DNA from 3 places in the Streptomyces sp. NPDC005899 genome. Region 1 is predicted to be linked to each of the others. Evidence: riboswitches for the same ligand, from Rfam matches in the RefSeq annotation. Region 1 holds a riboswitch; each other region holds the start of a gene.
What was found. A riboswitch is a leader RNA that binds a small molecule or an ion and turns the genes downstream of it on or off. The one in region 1 is predicted to bind thiamine pyrophosphate.
Positions count from the first base shown of each region.

Region 2: another riboswitch for thiamine pyrophosphate. It lies ahead of ABZ371_RS14470 (thiamine ABC transporter substrate-binding protein); the one in region 1 lies ahead of thiO (glycine oxidase ThiO).
Region 3: another riboswitch for thiamine pyrophosphate. It lies ahead of thiC (phosphomethylpyrimidine synthase ThiC); the one in region 1 lies ahead of thiO (glycine oxidase ThiO).

Region 1 covers NZ_JBEXWB010000015.1:7,949-15,694, forward strand. The annotation lists gene pknB (Stk1 family PASTA domain-containing Ser/Thr kinase) at 1-36, opposite strand, end outside; gene ABZ371_RS03725 (thiazole synthase) at 180-974, opposite strand; gene thiS (sulfur carrier protein ThiS) at 977-1,285, opposite strand; gene thiO (glycine oxidase ThiO) at 1,282-2,484, opposite strand; TPP riboswitch at 2,482-2,594, opposite strand; gene ABZ371_RS03740 (hypothetical protein) at 2,646-2,987, shown strand; gene ABZ371_RS03745 (FAD-dependent oxidoreductase) at 3,016-4,245, shown strand; gene ABZ371_RS03750 (Rv2175c family DNA-binding protein) at 4,313-4,678, shown strand; gene thiE (thiamine phosphate synthase) at 4,782-5,435, shown strand; gene metF (methylenetetrahydrofolate reductase [NAD(P)H]) at 5,628-6,545, shown strand; gene ABZ371_RS03765 (hypothetical protein) at 6,593-7,504, shown strand; gene ABZ371_RS03770 (NAD(P)/FAD-dependent oxidoreductase) at 7,539-7,746, opposite strand, start outside.
Region 2 covers NZ_JBEXWB010000101.1:7,736-15,481, reverse strand. The annotation lists gene pyrH (UMP kinase) at 1-741, shown strand, start outside; gene frr (ribosome recycling factor) at 857-1,414, shown strand; gene ABZ371_RS14490 (phosphatidate cytidylyltransferase) at 1,414-2,499, shown strand; gene ABZ371_RS14485 (hypothetical protein) at 2,763-3,023, shown strand; gene ABZ371_RS14480 (hypothetical protein) at 3,043-3,291, shown strand; gene rlmN (23S rRNA (adenine(2503)-C(2))-methyltransferase RlmN) at 3,479-4,585, shown strand; TPP riboswitch at 4,663-4,779, shown strand; gene ABZ371_RS14470 (thiamine ABC transporter substrate-binding protein) at 4,850-5,941, shown strand; gene ABZ371_RS14465 (iron ABC transporter permease) at 5,989-7,602, shown strand; gene ABZ371_RS14460 (ABC transporter ATP-binding protein) at 7,605-7,746, shown strand, end outside.
Region 3 covers NZ_JBEXWB010000064.1:8-5,617, forward strand. The annotation lists gene thiC (phosphomethylpyrimidine synthase ThiC) at 71-1,894, opposite strand; TPP riboswitch at 1,887-2,020, opposite strand; gene ABZ371_RS11130 (YibE/F family protein) at 2,092-3,480, shown strand; gene ABZ371_RS11135 (SsgA family sporulation/cell division regulator) at 3,560-3,997, opposite strand; gene ABZ371_RS11140 (helix-turn-helix domain-containing protein) at 4,099-4,869, opposite strand; gene ABZ371_RS11145 (DUF5326 family protein) at 5,196-5,405, opposite strand; gene ABZ371_RS11150 (cupin domain-containing protein) at 5,531-5,610, opposite strand, start outside.

The DNA of each region.
Region 1 (7,746 bases):
GACGAGCGGGTCCTGAAGGGTCGTGTCCGTGTCCACGGAGCGAGTCTACGAGCCACCACGGACACCGCGGACGGGCGCGGGCCGGCCCGGAGCCGTTCTGGAGCCGATCCGTGACAGGTCCACGCACGTGCGGTGACGGCGGAACCGCACCGGCGGCCCGGCCGTACGCCCGGTGCCGTTCAGAAGGCCGGGCGCTCGGGATCCAGCGCCGCCCGGCCTTCCGCGGGTGACGATGCCTCGGCGAAGTGGCGCCGCGGGATCCGGCCGGCCCGGTGGGCGAGACGGCCGGCGTCCACCGCGTGCCGCATCGCCGCGGCCATGAGCTCCGGCTCCTGCGCCCGGGTCACCGCCGAGGCGAGCATCACGGCGGAACACCCCAGTTCCATGGCCAGCGCGGCGTCCGAGGCGGTCCCCGCGCCCGCGTCCAGGATCACCGGGACCTCCGCGCGCTCGACGATCAGCTGGAAGTTGTGCGGGTTGCGGATCCCGAGGCCGGAGCCGATGGGGGAGCCGAGCGGCATGATCGCCGCGCACCCCACGTCCTGGAGCTTGCCGGCCAGCACCGGGTCGTCGTTCGTGTAGGGCAGCACGGTGAAGCCGTCGTCGACCAGCGTCTCGGCGGCGTCCAGCAGCTCCACCGGATCGGGCAGCAGGGTCCGCTCGTCGGCCACGACCTCCAGCTTGATCCAGTCGGTGCCCAGCGCCTCCCGGGCCAGCCGGGCGGTCAGCACGGCCTCGCCCGCGGTGAAGCAGCCCGCGGTGTTCGGCAGCACCCGTACCGAGAGCCGCTCCAGGACGGAGAGCACCGAGCCCCGCACCGTCGGATCGAGCCGGCGCATCGCCACGGTGGTCAGCTCGGTGCCCGAGGCGATGAGGGCGCGTTCCAGTACGTCGAGGCTGGGAGCCCCGCCCGTTCCCATGATCAGCCGGGACGAGAAGGCGGTGGAACCGAGGGTGAAGACGTCGTCGGACACGGTCAGCCCCCCTGGACGGCGGTGAGGACCTCGACACGGTCCCCGTCGGCGAGCACGGTGACGGGCCACTCACCGCGCGGGACGACGGCTTCGTTGACCGCCGCGGCGACCCCGGAGCGCGCCCCGGTCAGCTCCGCGACCAGGGAGTCCAGGGCGGTTCCCGCCGGGACCCCGCGCGCCTCCCCGTTGACGGACACGGACAGGGTCACGGACGCCGCCGGGGAGGGCGCGGCGGACGCGGGGGCGGATCCGGACACGGGCACCGGCTCGGCCGCGTGCGCGGAGGCACCCTCGGGCGTGGGCTCGGTCATGCGGGCTGCTCCTCGGAGACGGGGGTACGGACTGCGTCACGGGAAGGGACGGGGGGCCGGTCGAAACGGAGCGGGGCGAAGGGCCGCGCCATCTCCGGCAGCTCCCCGGTGTCGAGCACATGGGCCATCACGTCGCCCGTGACGGGCGTCAGCAGCACCCCGTTGCGGTGGTGGCCGGTCGCGAGGTGCAGGCCGGGCAGCCCGGTCGGCCCCAGCAGGGGGGCGTTGTCCGGGGAGGCGGGACGCAGCCCGGCGCGGGTCTCCGTCAACGGGAGCTCCGTGATCCCGGGCACCAGCTCGTGGGCGTCCCGCAGCAGCTCGTACACGCCGCCCGCGGTGACGGTGGTGTCCCAGCCCAGCTCCTCGGTGGTGGCGCCGACGACGAGCTCGCCGTCGGCGCGCGGCACGAGGTAGACATGACTGCCGCGCACCACGGCCCGGACCGTACGGCTGAGGAAGGGGGCGTACGCGGGCGGCACCGTCAGGCGCAGCACCTGCCCCTTCACCGGGCGGACCGGCGGCACGACCGCCTCCGGCAGCCCCTCCAGCCGGCCGCTGAGACTGCCGCCGGCCAGGACGACCTGCCCGGCGCCCACCTCCGTGCCGTCGGAGAGCACCCCGCCGGCCGCACGCCCGCCCGCGACGGACAACCGCCGGACCCAGGACCGGTGGAACACCACGCCGGCCCGCTCGCAGGCGGTGACGAGCGCGGAGGCGAGCCGCCGGGGGTCCACCTGGTGATCGCCGTCGGCCCGCAGACCCCCGCGCACGCCCGGCGCGAGCATCGGCTCCAGCCGGCGGCACTCGCGGCCGCTGAGCCACTCGGACCGCAGGCCCTCACGCAGGTGCAGGGCGTGGAGCTCCCGCAGGTGGGCCCGGTCGTCCGCGTCCAGTGCGACGGACAGGGTCCCGCAGGCGCGGAAGCCCGTCCCCCGCCCGCTCGCCTCCTCCAACTCGGCGACGAACGCCGGGTACCGGGCGGCCGAGGCCATGTTGAGGGCGAGCAGCGTCTGCTCGCCGTAGTGGAGTTCGGTGACGGCGGCGAGCATGCCCGCCGCGACCTGCGCGGCCCCTCCGCCCGGATCCGGGTCGGCCAGCGCCGTGCGCAGACCGCGCTGGGCGGACCGCCAGGCGGTCACCAGGCCGATGATGCCGCCCCCGACGACCAGGACGTCGGGTCGCTCTCCGATAACGCGCATGGGCGTCCAGCCCCTCCCTTCGCCGGCATGACCCGGATCAGGTTCGTACGGTCGGAGGCCGGTCAGCCTCCCTCTCAGCCCGGTGCGCCCGGGCTCCCGCGAGTGTTCTACGGTGGCCAGCCTAGACCCCGCCGCCCGCGGTCAGTAAGGGAGCAGCTGCCATGGCCCGTTCGCTCGACGGACTCGTCCTGTCGCCCGTCGCCGACCAGGCCCCCGGGCAGGTCGGCACCCGGACCCGCTTCACCTACCACGAGCGGGACGGCCGCGTCTGGGCCGAGTACGAGGGCGGCGACGTCGTCCGGGGGCATCTCGTCGGAACCCGGGAGGCGGACACCCTCGACTTCAGGTACGTCCAGCTGAAGCACGACGGCACCACCTCCGGCGGGCACTGCGTCTCGACCGTCACCGAGCTTCCGGACGGGCGGGTGCGGCTGGACGAACGCTGGGCGTGGGAGTCCCAGGAGGGCAGCGGGACCAGCGTCGTCGAGCAGCTCGCCCCCTGAACGCCCGTCACATGATTAGGGTGGACGGGTGAACGAGCAGACACCGGACCAGGCGGCGGAACGACCCCGGGGCGTCGTGGTGGTGGGCGCGGGCATGGCCGGCGTGCAGACGGCCGTGGCCCTGCGCGAGCAGGGGTTCACCGGCCCCGTCACCCTCATCGGCGCGGAACCGCACCAGCCCTACGACCGGCCGCCGTTGTCCAAGGCGGTCCTGCTCGGCAAGGCGGAGGACTCCGCCTTCGACGTCGACTTCGAGGCGCTGCGCATCACCCTGCGCCTCGGACTCGACGTGACCGGCCTGCGCGGCGAGGCACACGAACTGGACACCCAGGACGGGCCGGTGCCCTACGACGTCCTCGTGCTCGCCACCGGCGCCGAACCCGTCGGACTGCCGGGCTCGGACGGAGTGCCCGGCGTCCACCTGCTGCGCACCCTCGACGACGCCGCGCGCCTGCGGCCCGTCCTGGAGCGGCAGCACGACGTCGTGGTCGTGGGAGCGGGCTGGATCGGTGCCGAGTTCACCACCGCCGCCCGGGCCGCGGACTGCCGGGTCACCGTGGTCGAGGCCGCCGAACGCCCCCTGGCGGGGACCCTGCCCGCCGAGGTCGCGGCGCCGATGGCGGACTGGTACGCCGCGAGCGGGGCCGAACTCCTCACCGGCGCCCGCGTGGCCCGCGTCGAGCCGGGCGCCGTCCACCTCACGGACGGCCGGACCGTCCCGGCCGGAGCGGTGGTCGTCGGCATCGGTGCCCGGCCCGCCACCCGCTGGCTCGCCGGCTCCGGCATCGCCCTCGGGCCGGACGGCTCGGTCACCGCCGACAGCTCGCTGCGGACCTCACTCCCCGACGTCTACGCGGTGGGTGACTGCGCGTCCTTCCCTTCGGCCCGCTACGGCGAGCGGCTGCTCGTCCACCACTGGGACAACGCCCTCCAGGGGCCCCGGACGGCCGCCGCCGTCATCGCGGACGGCCGGCCCCGCACGTACGACCCGGTGCCCTACTTCTGGTCCGAGCAGTTCGGGCGCTTCGTGCAGTACGCGGGCCACCACGCCGGTGCGGACACCCTCGTGTGGCGCGGGGACCCCTCCGGCCGGGACTGGACGGTCTGCTGGCTGCGGCACGGGGTCCTGACCGCGCTGCTGGCGGTCAGCAGGCCGCGCGACCTCGCTCAGGGGCGCCGACTCGTCGAGGCGGGGGCGCGGATGGACGCGGAGCTCGTGGCGGACCCCTCGGTGCCCCTGAAGTCGGCGGCGCTCTAGCCTCGCGCACGCCCCGGACGGGCGGCCCGGCTACCGGCTGTCGGTCCGGGATGGCAGGCTTGTCCCCGTGACCGAGATTGACGCAAAGATCGATGCTCTCGTCCCCGCCTGGCTCCACCTGCCGGACATCGCGGAAATGCTCGATGTCCAGGTGACGCGTGTGAGGCAGCTGGTCAAGGAGGGCCAGCTCATCGCCGTACGCCGTGGTGAGAACCGGACGCTCCAGGTGCCGGCCGCCTTCATCGACGGCGACAAGGTCGTCAAGGGCCTCGCGGGGACCCTGACGCTCCTGAGGGACGACGGCTACAACGACGAAGAGATGCTGGAGTGGCTCTTCACCCCCGACCCGAGCCTGCCCGGCACCCCCGCGCAGGCCCTGAGCGAGAACCGCGGTACGGAGGTGAAGCGCCGGGCCCAGGCGCTCGCCGTCTGACCGGCCGACCGTGAGCGGGAGGCGGGCCGTGACCCACGGCCCGCCTCCCCCTCCTTCCGGCGCGCCGACGCCGTGACCCACTGACGTAACGGGGAGAACCACCATGTCCACGCCGCGTGAGCAGCTTTCCGACGCCCGGCTCTATCTGTGCACCGACGCCCGCAGGCGCCAGGGTGACCTGCCCGCCTTCCTCGACGCCGTGCTCTCGTCCGGAGTGGACATCGTCCAGCTCCGTGACAAGGGGATGGAAGCGGCCGAGGAGCTCGATCACCTGGCCGTCCTCGCCGACGCCTGCCGGCGCCACGGCGCCCTCCTGGCGGTGAACGACCGGGCCGACGTGGCCCACGCGGCCGGCTCCGACGTGCTGCACCTCGGACAGGGCGATCTGCCGGTTCGCGCCGCGCGCGCGGTCCTCGGCCAGGACGTGCTGATCGGCCGGTCCACCCACGCCGAGGCGGAGGTCGACGCCGCCGTCGCCGAGGCGGGCGTGGACTACTTCTGCACCGGGCCCTGCTGGCCCACGCCGACCAAGCCCGGCCGGCACGCTCCCGGTCTCGGCCTCGTGCGCTACGCCGCCTCGCTCGGCCCGGCGCGCCCCTGGTTCGCCATCGGCGGGATCGACGCCGGCAACCTGGACGAGGTGCTGGACGCCGGCGCCCGCCGGGTCGTCGTCGTGCGGGCGATCACCGAGGCGCAGGACCCGGGCGCGGCGGCGAAGGAGCTGGCCACCCGCATCAGGGCCCGCGCCCTAGCCTGACCAGGCGGAACTCCTGGCCGGCTGACGGCACGAGGACGGTCCCCGGCCCCGGGGGGCCTCCCGCCGGGGTGAGGGGCGGGACCGGAGCCGGCGAAGCGGGAGCATGTCCGAAGGGTGGACAACAGTCACCTCATTCCGGGCAAAACAGCCGACCCGGTTGGGGTACGGCCCCGCCCTGGTTAACCTCCGAGTATGGCCCTTGGCACACCTTCCACCAGGACTGATCACGCGCGTACCGTGCGTGATCTGCTCGCGACCGGTAAGACGTCGTACTCGTTCGAGTTCCCGTCGCCCAAGACGGAGAAGGGCGAGCGGAACCTCTGGAACGCCCTGCGGCGGGTCGAGGCGGTGCGCCCGAGTTTCGTCTCCGTCACCTACGGGGCGGGCGGCTCGACCAGGGAGGGGACGGTGCGCGCGACCCAGCAGATCGCCGCCGACACCACCCTGACCCCGGTGGCCCACCTCACGGCGGTCGACCACTCCGTGGCCCAGCTGCGCAACATGGTGGGTCAGTACGCCGACGCCGGGATCCGGAACATCCTCGCGGTGCGCGGGGACCCGCCGGGCGATCCGATGGCCGAGTGGGTCAGGCACCCGGAGGGTGTGCGGTACGCCGCCGACCTCGTCCGGCTGATCAAGGAATCCGGTGATTTCTGCGTCGGTGTGGCCGCTTTCCCCGAGATGCACCCGCGGTCGGCCGACTGGGAGACCGACACACGGCATTTCGTCGACAAGTGCCGTGCCGGGGCCGACTACGCGATCACCCAGATGTTCTTCCAGCCGGAGAGCTATCTGCGGATGCGTGACCGTGTGGTCGCGGCGGGTTGCGACACCCCGGTCATTCCCGAGGTCATGCCACTCACCAACGTCCGCCAGCTCGAGAGATTCGCCCAACTCAGCAACGCGGTCATCCCCTCGGCGCTGAAAGAGCGCATCCTCGCCGTCAAGGACGACCCGGTCGCTGTACGCTCCACTGGGATCGAGTTCGCAACGGAGTTCTGCGCGAAACTGCTCTCCGAGGGTGTCCCCGGACTGCACTTCATCACGCTCAACAACTCCACGGCGACGCTCGAGATCTACGAGAATCTCGGACTGCACAAGCAGTCCTGACCGGCCGTAACCCCACCGACCGGGGGAGGCCGCAGGAGGGGGCGGGCGTGGGCTGGACGGTCCTCTACATCGCATTTGCCGTGGTGGCGCTGTGGCTGCTGGGAGAGGTGCTCCTGCAGTACAAGGCGCGCCTGCGCTGGCGGCTGCTGGCCTTCACCGGCTTCCTCGGCGTGGTCCTCGGCGTACTGATCCCCTCCGTGCTGGTGATCGTCCTCGGCGCCGTCGCCTTCGCCACGGGGCAGACGTACGTGACGCTCTCATTCCGCCGCGGCTTCTCGACCGGGTGGGCGCTGGGCGGCAATCCCGGCGCCAGCCGCCGCCGCAGGGGTTCCGGTGGCGGCACGCAGAAGCCGACGCTCGAGGTCTCCGGGCTGGAGTACGCGCCCCCCGCCCCGGGCCCGGCCGCCACGGACCCGGCTGTCCCGGAACCGGCCGCCACCGTCCACGCACCCCAGCCGCTCCCCGACGACACCGGCCAGTACGGCGTCTACACGGACGCCTCCGTCGCCGCCCCGGACGGCGGCGGCGACGGCCAGGACCGGCGGACGCCCTACGAGGGCTACGACCCGTACGGCGGCTACGCATCCCCGGCCCAGGACACCTACAGCGGCCAGGGCACCTACCACGACCCGCACGCCCACCAGGGCTCCTACCCCGATCCGTACGCCTACGGCACGCCCGACCAGGACTACGCCGCCTACACCGACCCGTACGCCGGGACGTACGCCCCGTACGACGGCCACGGCAACGCCTACGACGCCTACGACGGCTACGCCGGACAACCTCCCGGCCCCTCCACCGGGGAGTACGACCCCTCCGACACCCCTCCCGGCGGGGTCTGGGTGCCGCAGCAGCGCGGCACCGGGCAGTTCCCGCCACTGCCGCCCGAGGCGCCCACGACTCCCGCCGCGTACGGCAACGGGTACGGGACCGGTCAGGACGAGCAGTACCGCTACTGAACCGCGGGCGGGCCGCAGGCGTACCGCCGGCCGTTCACCGGGATCCGCGGAAGCCGTCACCCTCCACGACGAGGCCCGCGACCAGCGCCCCCGACATGCCGGCGTGAGCCAGCCCGCCGCCCGGATGCGACCAGCCGCCTGCCAGGTACAGACCCGGCAACGGGGCGCGGTTGCCGGCGTGGAGGTAGGCGCCACCCGCCCCGGCCAGAGCCGGCGCCGGGACCGAACCGCCCTCGGCGCCC
Region 2 (7,746 bases), on a different contig from region 1:
AAGCGCGACGACGGCAAGATCTCCGGACGCTTCATGCTGAAGCTGTCCGGTGAGGCGTTCGCCGGCGGTGGGGGTCTCGGCGTCGACCCCGACGTCGTGCACGCCATCGCCCGCGAGATCGCCGCGGTCGTCCGGGACGGCGCGGAGATCGCCGTCGTCATCGGCGGCGGCAACTTCTTCCGCGGCGCCGAACTCCAGCAGCGCGGCATGGACCGGGCGCGGTCCGACTACATGGGCATGCTCGGCACGGTCATGAACTGCCTGGCGCTGCAGGACTTCCTGGAGAAGGAGGGCATCGACTCCCGCGTCCAGACCGCCATCACCATGGGCCAGGTCGCGGAGCCGTACATCCCGCTCCGGGCCGTCCGGCACCTGGAGAAGGGCCGGGTCGTGATCTTCGGCGCCGGTATGGGGATGCCGTACTTCTCCACGGACACGACCGCCGCCCAGCGCGCGCTGGAGATCGACGCCCAGGCGTTGCTGATGGGCAAGAACGGGGTGGACGGGGTCTACGACTCCGATCCGCGGACCAACCCCGGGGCGGTGAAGTTCGACGCCCTGGAGTACGGCGAGGTGATCGCCCGCGACCTCAAGGTCGCCGACGCGACGGCCATCACCCTCTGCCGTGACAACCAGCTGCCCATTCTCGTCTTCGAGCTGACCGCCGAGGGCAATATCGCGCGCGCCGTCAAGGGTGAGAAGATCGGCACGCTCGTGAGCGACCGCAGCACCCGGGCCTGACGGCCCACAGGATGGACAACGGCCTGCCGGTCGGACACCGTGCAGGTGAGGACGCGACGCAGGATCCGCAGGGCCCGGCGATGCCGGGCCCACCCGAGACACGCAGGAGCACGTGGTGATCGAAGAAATCCTCCTCGAGGCCGAGGAGAAGATGGAGAAGGCCGTCGTCGTCGCCAAAGAGGACTTTGCCGCGATCCGCACCGGCCGTGCGCACCCGGCGATGTTCAACAAGATCGTCGCCGACTACTACGGGGCGCTGACCCCCATCAACCAGCTCGCCTCGTTCTCGGTCCCCGAGCCCCGGATGGCCGTGGTGACCCCGTTCGACAAGACCGCACTGCGCAACATCGAGCAGGCGATCCGTGACTCCGACCTCGGAGTCAACCCCAGCAACGACGGCAACATCATCCGTGTGACGTTCCCCGAGCTGACGCAGGACCGCCGCAAGGAGTTCATCAAGGTCGCCAAGACCAAGGCCGAGGACTCCAAGATCTCGATCCGCTCCATCCGCCGCAAGGCCAAGGAGACGCTCGACAAGCTCGTCAAGGACAAGGAGTCCGGCGAGGACGAGGTCCGCCGTGCGGAGAAGGAGCTCGACGACACCACCGCGAAGTACGTCGCACAGGTGGACGAGCTGCTCAAGCACAAGGAAGCCGAGCTGCTCGAAGTCTGATGAACGACTCCTCCTGGGGCGCCCCGCAGGGAGCCGGTTCCTGGGGTGCGCCCGAGATGGGGGCCGCTCCGGCGGGTCCCGCTCACGATGTGCACGGCGCCCAGCAGACTCGGCCCATGCCCATCGTGCCGGACGTTCCCGACGCAGGTAGAGACGCTGACGACCGCGAGGACCGGAACGGGGACGCCGCGCACGTCAGCGGCCCCCTGTTCCGTGACGAGAAGCCGCAGGTGCCCATGTCCAGCCCCGTGCAGCCGTCCCCGCCGAAGAAGCGTGCGGGGCGTGATCTGCGTGCGGCCATAGGGGTCGGCGTGGGGCTCGGCGCGGTGGTCGCGGGCTCGCTGTTCGTCGTGAAGGCGGTCTTCGTCGGCGTGGTGGTGCTGGCGGTGGTCGTCGGCCTCTGGGAGCTCACCTCGCGTCTCGAGGAGCGCAAGGGGATCAACGCCCCCCTCGTGCCGCTCGCCGTGGGTGGAGCCGCCATGGTGATCGCCGGGTACGTGCGGGAGGCGGAGGGCGCGTGGGTCGCCATGGCCCTGACGGCGCTCGCGGTGCTCGTGTGGCGGATGACTCAGCCGCCCGAGGGCTACCTCAAGGACGTCACGGCCGGCGTCTTCGCCGTCTTCTACGTGCCGTTCCTGGCGACGTTCGTCGCCATGATGCTCACCGCCGACGACGGCGCGTGGCGGGTGCTGACCTTCCTGCTGCTCACGGTGGTCAGTGACACGGGCGCGTACGCGGTCGGCTGGCGCTTCGGCACGCACAAACTCGCCCCGCGCATCAGCCCGGGGAAGACCCGCGAGGGCCTGCTCGGGGCGGTCGGCTTCGCGATGGTCGCCGGCGCGCTGTGCATGCACTTCCTCATCGACGACGGCGAGTGGTGGCAGGGGCTGCTGCTGGGCCTGGCGGTCGCCGCCAGCGCGACCCTCGGCGACCTGGGTGAGTCCATGATCAAGCGGGATCTCGGGATCAAGGACATGGGCACGCTGCTGCCCGGTCACGGCGGCATCATGGACCGCCTCGACTCGCTGCTGCCGACGGCGCCGGTCGTCTGGCTGCTGCTGGTGCTGTTCGTCGGATCCGGCTGAGCCGAGCAGCGACCTCCCGCTTCGCTCGCCCACGGGGCCCGCCGTCCACCCGGACGGCGGGCCCCGTCCGTGCGTGCTCAAGGTGCCGGGGCCCGGCAGCTCCTCCCGGAACCGTACGGCCGGGAACAGCCCGAGCCACTCCGCACCGCCGGGGAGGCCCACGGGAAGCCTGGTGCTCTCGTGGCGGCCGGCGCGGGGCTGGGACGGTCACGGTGGGGTACCCGGTGGGTGACAGAGGGTAGGAGTCCCTTTCCGAGGAGGACGTGCCGTGCGCGCTGAAGCTCTGGCTCGACCGTAGTCTCACCGCTCAGGCGATCCTGGTCCTCGTCCTCGGAGTGGGAGCCAACGCCCTGTTCCGCCGGGACGGGCACATCGGCTGGTGGGTGATCCGGACAGCGGTCTTCACCGCCGTCGCCATCGGCATCGTGGCCGCCCAGCGCCGCAGGACCGGCCGCGCGGTCGGCACCGGCCCCCGCGGGATCGCCGAGCTCAACCGCCGGATACGGCCGGGAGGTGCCGAGTGATCCGCAGACGCGGGCGAGCATGCGCAGGCTCGTCGACGAGCAGCTGGGACGCATGGAGCAGGCCGGGCGGTGGCTTCCGTACTGGCTGGCCTCCTTGGGCCTGATCGCGGCCGGCCTGCTCGTGCTGGGCACCGTCTCCGGCTCACCGGCGGGTCCGGTGGCCTGTGCCGTCGCGACGGCCGCGTTCTGCTGCTGGGTCCCGTGGATGCGCCGCCGCACCCTGGCGCGGTACCGCAGCATGAGGACCGCGCTTCACGGCGAGGTCTGACGGGCGCATGCCGGGCAGGGCGGCTCTGGCCGTGGGATCCGTCACGCCCATCCCGTGCCCGTGGGCCGTGTGCGGGCCGTGGAACGCCACCGGCCACGGCCGACACCGCTCGTGCGCGGTGTCCGCGTCGTGCCCGGTCCTGCGGCGGACCTGAGTGTTCCGGCACGTCTGCGACACTGGAGGAACCATGCCTAAGCCCGGAGAACTCACTTTCGTCGCGCCCCGCGGAGCCAAGAGGCCGCCGCGGCATCTCGCCGACCTCACGCCCGACGAGCGCAAGGAAGCAGTTGCCGCGATCGGCGAGAAGCCCTTCCGCGCCAAGCAGCTGTCGCAGCACTACTTCGCGCGGTACGCGCACGACCCGGCGGAGTGGACCAACATTCCGGCCGGATCGCGGGACAAGCTCGCCGAGGCGATGTTCCCCGACCTCATGTCCGTCGTGCGCCACATCAGCTGCGACGACGACACCACCCGCAAGACGCTCTGGAAGCTGCACGACGGGACGCTCGTCGAGTCCGTCCTCATGCGCTACCCGGACCGGGTGACCATGTGCATCTCGTCGCAGGCCGGATGCGGGATGAACTGCCCGTTCTGCGCGACCGGGCAGGCAGGACTGGACCGCAACCTGTCGACGGCCGAGATCGTGCACCAGATCGTCGACGGGATGCGGGCGCTGCGTGACGGAGAGGTCCCGGGCGGACCGGCGCGGCTGTCCAACATCGTCTTCATGGGCATGGGCGAGCCCCTGGCGAACTACAAGCGGGTGGTCGGGGCGATCCGCCGGCTGACGGACCCGGAGCCGGACGGTCTCGGGCTCTCCCAGCGGGGGATCACCGTGTCGACGGTGGGCCTCGTGCCGGCCATGCTGCGTTTCGCCGACGAGGGGTTCAAGTGCCGCCTCGCCGTCTCCCTGCACGCCCCGGACGACGAGCTGCGCGACACGCTCGTCCCCGTGAACACGCGGTGGAAGGTGAGGGAGGTCCTGGACGCGGCCTGGGAGTACGCGGAGAAGTCGGGCCGCCGCATCTCCATCGAGTACGCGCTGATCCGCGACATCAACGACCAGGCGTGGCGGGGCGACCGGCTCGGCCGGCTGCTCAACGGGAAGCGTGTGCACGTCAACCTGATCCCGCTGAACCCGACGCCCGGCTCGAAGTGGACCGCCTCGCGGCCCGAGGACGAGAAGGCCTTCGTCGAGGCGATCGCGGCTCACGGCGTGCCGGTCACGGTCCGGGACACCCGCGGCCAGGAGATCGACGGCGCCTGCGGGCAGCTGGCGGCCGCCGAGCGCTGAGACGTGCGTTCCGGCGGGCGTGATCCGGCCGTCGGGGCTTGATCCGGCCGGTGTAGCCTGGTGCGGAAATCAACTTCATATTCCGACAGGGGAGCGCCACAGCGCTGAGAGTGCGGCACCGAGGACAGGTCGGCCGCAGACCCTCTGAACCTCGCCCGGGTCATTCCGGGTAGGAAGTTCGGACTTTACTCAAGCTGTTGCGCCCTGCCCGCTCGCCGAGCGGGCGGGGCCGCGTCTCTTCCTGGTCATCCCAGGAGGAATCACATGAACACCACCACCAAGTGCGCGGCGACGGTTCTCGCCGCGGCCCTCGGGGCCGCGGTGCTGGCGGGCTGCGGGGACTCCGACGGCAAGGAGTCCGGCGCCTCGGGCTCCGGCTCGAAGACGGTCACCCTGGTCAGCCACGACTCGTTCAACGTGTCGGACGCCGTCCTGAAGGCGTTCACCGCCGAGACCGGCTACAAGGTCAAGGTGCTCAAGAGCGGCGACGCCGGAGCCGCCCTCAACCAGGAGATCCTGACCAAGGGCTCCCCCCGCGGCGACGTGTTCTTCGGCGCCGACAACACGCTGCTCTCGCGCGCCCTCGACAACGGCCTGTTCACACCGTACGAGGCGAAGGGCCTGGACCGCGTCGCCGCCGACACCCGGCTCGACGGCAAGCACCGGGTCATGCCCGTCGACACCGGCGACATCTGCGTCAACTACGACAAGAAGTACTTCGCCGACAGGAAGCTCGACCCGCCGAAGTCCTTCGACGACCTGCTGAAGCCGGCGTACAAGAACCTCCTCGTCACCGAGAACGCCGCGACGTCGTCACCCGGTCTCGGTTTCCTCCTCGGCACGGTGGCGGTCCACGGTGAGTCCGGCTACCAGGACTACTGGAAGAAGCTGAAGGACAACGGCGTCAAGGTCGTCGACGGCTGGGAACAGGCCTACAACGAGGAGTTCTCCGGCTCCGCGGGCGGCAGGAAGGCCAAGGCCGACCGCCCGCTCGTCGTCTCGTACGCCTCCAGCCCGCCCGTCGAGGTGCTGTACGCCGATCCGCAGCCCGCCGAGGCCCCGACCGGTGTCGCCACCGGTACCTGCTTCCGCCAGATCGAGTTCGCCGGCCTGCTGAAGGGCGCCGCGAACGAGGCGGGGGGCAAGGCACTGCTGGACTTCATGATCAGCAAGAGGTTCCAGGAGGACATGCCGCTCAACATGTTCGTGAACCCGGTCGTGAAGGACGCCGAACTGCCGGAGATCTTCACGAAGTTCGGCGCGGCCGTCGACAAGCCGGCGACCGTGGACCCGGAGAAGATCGCCAAGAACCGTGAGCAGTGGGTCCAGTCGTGGTCCTCGCTCGTCGTGAAGTAGCGGCCCGGCCCCCACGCGGGGGGAGTGCGGCCGTACGGCTCGGTCTCATGGCCGTGCCCGTCGCGTTCTTCGGGGTGTTCTTCGCCTACCCGGTCGTCGCCATCGTCGGCCGGGGGCTGAAGGCGGACGGTGTCTGGCGGTTCGGCCGGATCGGTACGGTGCTGAGCCGGCCGGACATCCTCGACGTCCTGTGGTTCACCACCTGGCAGGCGCTCGCCTCGACGGCGCTCACCCTGCTGATCGCCCTGCCGGGGGCCTATGTCTTCGCCCGGTTCGACTTCCCCGGCAAGCAGCTGCTGCGGGCGGTGGTGACCGTGCCGTTCGTCCTGCCGACCGTCGTCGTGGGGACGGCGTTCCTCGCACTGCTGGGACGCGGCGGCTTCCTCGACGAGCTCTGGGGCGTCCGGCTCGACACGACGGTGTGGGCGATCCTCCTCGCCCACGTGTTCTTCAACTACGCGGTCGTCGTACGGACGGTCGGCGGTCTGTGGGCGCAGCTCGACCCCCGCCAGGAGGAGGCGGCCCGGGTGCTCGGGGCCGGCCGCCTCGCCGCCTGGAGGCGGGTCACCCTGCCCGCGCTGGCCCCGGCGGTGGCCGCCGCGGCCCTGATGGTCTTCCTCTTCACCTTCACCTCCTTCGGAGTCGTCCAGATCCTCGGCGGTCCGGCCTACTCCACGCTGGAGGTCGAGATCTACCGGCAGACCGCCCAGCTGCTCGACCTGCCGACGGCCGCCGTACTGACCCTGGTGCAGTTCGCGGCGGTCGCCGGGATCCTGGCGGTGCACGCCTGGACCGTGCGGCGCCGGGAGACGGCCCTGCGGCTCGTCGACCCGTCCCGGACGGCCCGGCCGCCACGCGGGGCCGGGCAGCGTGCGCTGCTCGGCGGCGTCCTGCTGACGGTGCTCCTCCTCGTCCTGCTGCCGCTCGGCGTGCTCGTGGAACGCTCCCTGGACACGTCCGGCGGCCACGGCTTCGGGTTCTACCGGGCGCTGCGGTCCGCCGACGCGAACGGCTCCACCTTCCTCGTGCCGCCCCTCGACGCCATCGGGAACTCCCTGCGCTACGCGCTGGTCGCGACACTCGTCGCCCTGCTGGTCGGAGGGCTCGCGGCAGCGGCCCTGACGAGGCGGGCGGGACCGCTGGTGCGCGGCTTCGACGCCCTGCTGATGCTGCCGCTCGGAGTGTCGGCGGTGACCGTGGGCTTCGGCTTCCTCATCACCCTCGACGAGCCGCCGCTCGACCTCCGTACGTCCTGGATCCTCGTCCCCCTCGCCCAGGCCCTGGTGGGCGTCCCGTTCGTCGTGCGGACCATGCTGCCCGTCCTGCGCGCCGTGGACGACCGGCTCCGGGAGGCCGCCGCGGTGCTCGGGGCCTCGCCGCTGCGGGCCTGGCGCGAGGTGGACCTTCCGCTGGTGCGGCGGGCGGTGCTGGTGGCGGCCGGTTTCGCCTTCGCCGTGTCCCTCGGTGAGTTCGGCGCGACCGTGTTCATCGCCCGGCCTGACAACCCGACCCTGCCGGTGGCGGTGGCCAGGCTGCTGGGGCGGTCCGGGGAGCTCAACTACGGCCAGGCCATGGCCCTCAGCACGATCCTGATGCTCGTCTGCGCGGTGGCGCTGCTCCTGCTCGAACGTATCCGCACCGACCGATCCGGGGAGTTCTAGAGATGCTGGCAGTGGAGTCGGCCACGGTCCGGTTCGGGGGGCGGACCGCTCTGGACGCCGTGGACCTGGAGGTCGCCGACCACGAGATCGTCTGTGTGCTCGGGCCCAGCGGCAGCGGCAAGTCGACATTGCTGCGGGCCGTCG
Region 3 (5,610 bases), on a different contig from region 1:
CATGGTCCCGGGCGGCGCCGCGGCTCGGGGCGCGCCCCCCTCACCGGACACCGGCGCGGGGGCGCGTGGCTCAGTCCGCGATCGGCAGGTAGACCCTGTTCCCGGCTGCCGCGAACTCCCTGGACTTCTCGGCCATGCCGGCCTCGATCTCCTCCTGCCCGCCACCGTGTTCACGCCGGATGTCGTGCGAGATCTTCATCGAGCAGAACTTCGGACCGCACATCGAGCAGAAGTGGGCCGTCTTCGCCGGCTCGGCGGGCAGTGTCTCGTCATGGAACTCCCGCGCCGTGTCCGGGTCGAGCGCCAGGTTGAACTGGTCCTCCCACCGGAACTCGAACCGGGCGTCCGACAGCGCGTCGTCCCACTCCTGCGCCCCCGGGTGCCCCTTGGCGAGGTCGGCCGCGTGTGCGGCGATCTTGTACGTGATGACGCCGGTCTTCACGTCGTCGCGGTTCGGCAGGCCCAGGTGCTCCTTGGGAGTGACGTAACAGAGCATCGCCGTCCCCCACCAGGCGATCATCGCCGCGCCGATACCCGACGTGATGTGGTCGTACGCGGGCGCGATGTCGGTGGTCAGCGGGCCGAGCGTGTAGAACGGGGCCTCCTCGCAGATCTCCTGCTGGAGGTCGATGTTCTCCTTGATCTTGTGCATCGGCACGTGGCCCGGGCCTTCGACCATCGTCTGGACGCCGAACCGCTTGGCCACGGAGTTCAGCTCGCCGAGCGTGCGCAGTTCGGCGAACTGGGCCTCGTCGTTGGCGTCGGCGATGCAGCCCGGCCGGAGTCCGTCACCGAGCGAGTACGTCACGTCGTAGGCCGCGAGGATCTCGCAGAGCTCCTCGAAGTGCTCGTACAGGAACGACTCCTTGTGGTGCGCGAGACACCAGGCCGCCATGATCGATCCGCCGCGGGAGACGATGCCGGTCTTGCGACGGGCCGTCAGGGGGACGTACGGCAACCGCACGCCGGCATGCACCGTCATGTAGTCGACGCCCTGCTCCGCCTGCTCGATCACGGTGTCCTTGTAGATCTCCCAGGTCAGCTCCTCGGCCCGGCCGTCGACCTTCTCCAGCGCCTGGTAGAGGGGCACGGTGCCGATCGGCACGGGCGAGTTGCGCAGTACCCACTCGCGGGTGGTGTGGATGTTCCGGCCCGTGGACAGGTCCATGACCGTGTCGGCGCCCCATGTGGTGGCCCACGTCATCTTGTCCACCTCCTCCTCGATGGAGGAGGTGACCGCGGAGTTGCCGATGTTGGCGTTCACCTTCACCAGGAACCGCTTGCCGATGATCATCGGCTCGATCTCGGGGTGGTTGACGTTGGCCGGCAGCACGGCCCGGCCCGCAGCGATCTCCTCGCGCACGACCTCCGGTGCGACGTTCTCCCGGATCGCGACGTACTCCATCTCCGGGGTGATCTCGCCCCGGCGTGCGTACGCGAGCTGGGTGACCGGGCTGCCGTCCCGGCTGCGCCGCGGTCGGCGCGGGCGGCCGGGGAAGACCGCGTCGAGGTTGCGGAGCCCCTCGCCGGGCTCCCGGCCCCCGGCGGACGGGGAGGACCCGCCACGCGGCGCGGTGTGCTTGAGCCCGTCGTCCTCGGGGCGCGCGGGGCGGCCCGCGTACTCCTCGGTGTCCCCGCGGGCGATGATCCAGTTCTCCCGCAGGGGCGCGAGGCCCCGACGGACATCGGTCTCGGTCGAGGGGTCGGTGTAGGGCCCGGACGTGTCGTACAGCGTCACGTCCTTGCCGTTGGTGAGGTGCACCTGACGGACAGGCACCCGGAGGTCCGGGCGCGAGCCCTGGACGTACCCCTTGTGCCAGCCGATGGACTTCCCGGCCTCGGTGCTCTGCGCGTTCCGCGCCGAGGCAGGCGTGCGTGCGTCCGCTGTGGTCATGAGACCTACTCCCTACGCCGGCATTACCCGGTAACAGGTTCGGCGGTCGGCGCAGCGTGTCCCGTAAGGAGTTACGGAGGTCAGCGCCCTCTCAGCCCGGTGCTCCGAGCTCCCGCGTGTACAAAGGCGTCCCCACGCTAGCCCGCTTCCTGGCGTGCTGGCCAGAGGGCCCCTCCCGTTCTTGGGATGATCGCCGGGTGACGTCCCCCGGAATCCCCCCCGAACCCCACGGCCACGCGGCAGGCAGTACCCAAGGTCATGCGCATGGTCATACACACAGCCATGGACCCGCCGCGCCCGTGTCGGTCCACCTGCGCAAGGTCATCGCCGCGGTCCTGATCCCCTTCGCCACCGCGGTCCTCGTCGGCCTCGTGGCGTTCTGGCCCGGCAGCGCGCCCTCGCACGAGCGCACCGGTGTCGGTTTCGACCGTCAGACCCAGGAGGGCCGGGTGGTGAAGGTCGTCAGAGCCGACTGCGCGGACCTCAACGCCGCCCAGGTACCCCCGACCGGTGACACCTCCACACCGTCCGGCCGCGAGGCGGTCGCCGAGCAGTCCGGCCGGTGCGCGAAGGCCACGGTCGAGGTGACGAGCGGGAAGGACGAGGGGCGCACCTTCGTCGAAGTCGTCCAGCCCGACGCTCCCCGCCAACTGCGCGAGGGCCAGGGGGTGGTCGTGGCCTACGCACCGGACGCGCCCCGGGACCTCCAGTACTCGGTGACGGACGTCGACCGTACGTTCCCGATGGCACTGCTGGCCGGGATCTTCGCGCTCGCCGTGGTGGTCGTGGGCAGGCTGCGGGGGCTGATGGCGCTGATCGCGCTCGCCGTCTCGTTCGCCGTGCTGACGCTCTTCATCCTGCCGGCGATCCTGCAGGGGGCCAATCCGCTGGTCGTCGCGGTGATCGGGGCGAGCGCCATCATGCTGATCGCCCTCTACATGTGCCACGGCCTCACGGCCCGCACCTCGGTCGCCGTCATCGGCACGCTGATCTCACTGCTGTTGATCGGGCTGCTGGGCTCCCTCTTCATCGGCTGGGCGAGCCTGACGGGCAACACCGACGACAACACCGGCCTCATCCACGGGCTGTATCCGGGCATCGACATGAGCGGGCTGCTGCTGGCCGGAGTGATCATCGGATCGCTGGGCGTGCTCGACGACGTGACCGTCACCCAGACGTCCGCGGTCTGGGAACTGCACCAGGCGGACCCGGCCATGGGCGTGCGAGGGCTCTACCGCGCGGGCATCAGGATCGGACGCGACCACATCGCGTCGGTGGTCAACACGCTGGTACTCGCGTACGCGGGCGCCGCACTGCCCCTGCTGCTCCTCTTCTCGATCGCCCGGAGCAGTGTGGGGGCGGTGGCCGGCAGCGAACTGGTCGCGGAGGAGATCGTCCGGACCCTCGTCGGGTCGATCGGCCTGGTCGCGTCGGTGCCCGTGACGACGGTGCTCGCGGCGCTGGTCGTCTCCGCGGACCGCACGGGGCCCGGCGCGGAAGCCGAGATTCCCGCACCCGCGCGGACCGGGAGGGGGCGGGTTCCCGCACCCGCGCGGACCGGGAGGGGGCGGCGCCGCAAGGCCTGACCGGAGGCACCGGGCACCCGCCCCCGGATACCGGGGCCGGTGGTCGTCCGGCGCCGGGCGTGCAGCCGGTCGCACCCGTTCAGCCGGCGTTCTGCTCCTTGGCGAGGATCCGGCCCAGTGCCTCTTCCAGGTTGCCGTCGAAGTCACCCAGCGTGTGCTCCTGCCCCAGCGGTACCAGCTTGTCCGTACGGTCGAGAAATGCCACAAGAGGTGCCGTGCCGGCACGGAACATAGCCCTGTCCGCGCCGACCTGGAGACGGATGTGCACATCGGAGAGCCCCTCGGGCTCCGTCGGCGCGATGTGCACATCGCCGTCACCGCTGGGGCTGTTGAGGCCGTCGAGCAACAGCTCACGGCCGAACGCCCAGGTGACGGGTGCGTCGCCGGGCAGGTGGAAGGTCATCCGGATCGCGTACGGATCACCCACCTCGTACCGGAGCTCCACCGGGATACGGAAAGCAAGCTCCTCGGAGACGAGAAAGCTCATCATGACCTCTGCTTGAACCGACTCGCGCATCGTCCAACCCCGCAGTAGATGAATCTGGCCAGGAATGATCCCCCATGGCCCTATTGACGCCATCGTGATGCACGCGATAGCGGATCACAAGGAGTGATTTTTCAGATACTGATAGAGAACACGAACGAGCGCAAGAGAGTGGTGACTTCGCAGCGTAGTTGTTCGACTGCGGGGAGCAACCGTTCTTCTTCGTCCAGGGGGAGAGAAACAGCCATCGCCGCTACGGAGCACCCGACCGTGATCGGAATGGCGGCGCAGACCGTCCCCAGCGCGTATTCCTGCCGTTCGACGACGGGCTCCGTGCGCTTCATCGCCCTCAGACGATCGAGGAAGGCACGACGGTCCCGAACGGAGTAGCGCGTCAGCTGCCGAACGGGGTACCGGTCCAGGTGGTCCTCGCGCGCACGCTCGTCGAGCTGCCCCAGCAGACACTGGCCCAACGCGTGGGCGTGGCCCGTCTCCGGGAACGCGGCCCACTCACGCACGGCAGGGAACGCCGGTGTGTCGGCCACCGCGACCAGCTCCATCTCGCCGTCCCGGTACAGGGCGCAGTACACAGGGGCCTCGATGACATCCGCCCAGCGCGCCAGTGACTCGACGATCACGCCCGGCCTCGGGGTGGCGGAGCGGCCGCCCCCCAGGCGTTCCGTGGCGGCACCGAAGAGGAAGACGCCATTCTCCCGGCGCAGATAACCCTCGTGGGTCAGCGTGCGCAGGAGATGGTAGGCGGTGGGAAGGGGCAGGCCCGCCTCCCGCGCGAGTTGCTTCGCCGGCGCACCGTCCCGATGGGTGCCCACAGCCTCCAGCAGTCTCAACGCCCGCTGAACCGAAGCGATCAACGTCGGAACAGCGGTACTCGATGCCGTGGTCACAGGTCACCCCCGGACATGGTGACGGGCGCTCAGCCCTCCCGAGGGGGCCACCCCCACGGGCCCGCCGCGAGCCTGGGTCCGGAAGACCGGACGGTCGCACAAACCACTGAGCAGGATGGTGACGGTCTGTCATATCCCAGCCGCGGCAGCGGTACGCAACTGTATCGGCACGCTCGGCTACGAGTGGAGTTTCGCGGCGTACTTAGCTCAGCTGGGCTAATCAACCCACCGGCGGTCCACTTCCTGCCCGCGGAGCGCCCGGACCAGGGGCGCCGCTTCGGGGCGGTCCGGCGCTGGGGCCCGGGCCGGCGCCCCGGGCCCGGCCCCTACCAGTCGCCGCGCGAGGAGGACGCCGTGAACTTGCGCACGACGAAGACCAGACCACCGACCAGGACGACGAAGACCAGCACCTTGAACAGCAGCCCGATGACGAACCCGACCACACTGGCGATCAGGCCGCCGAACACGACGATCGCGATGAGCGGCACCGCGATCCACTTCACCCACCAGGGCATTCCCGCGAAGAGCTCCCGCATGGCCATCGTCCTTACCTCGGTCCGTGAGTTCCTGCTCCGATGCTAGGGGCGCGGCACCGCCCCGCGGGGGCCGGGAGCCCTTGGAGTCCCCTGAACGATCCCCTAGGGACCCCGGGGGGCTGCGGTCAGCTCTCCGGCGGAGAGAAGACCACCATCACCCGGAGGTCCTCGGTGATGTGGTGGAACTTGTGGGCGGCTCCGGCCG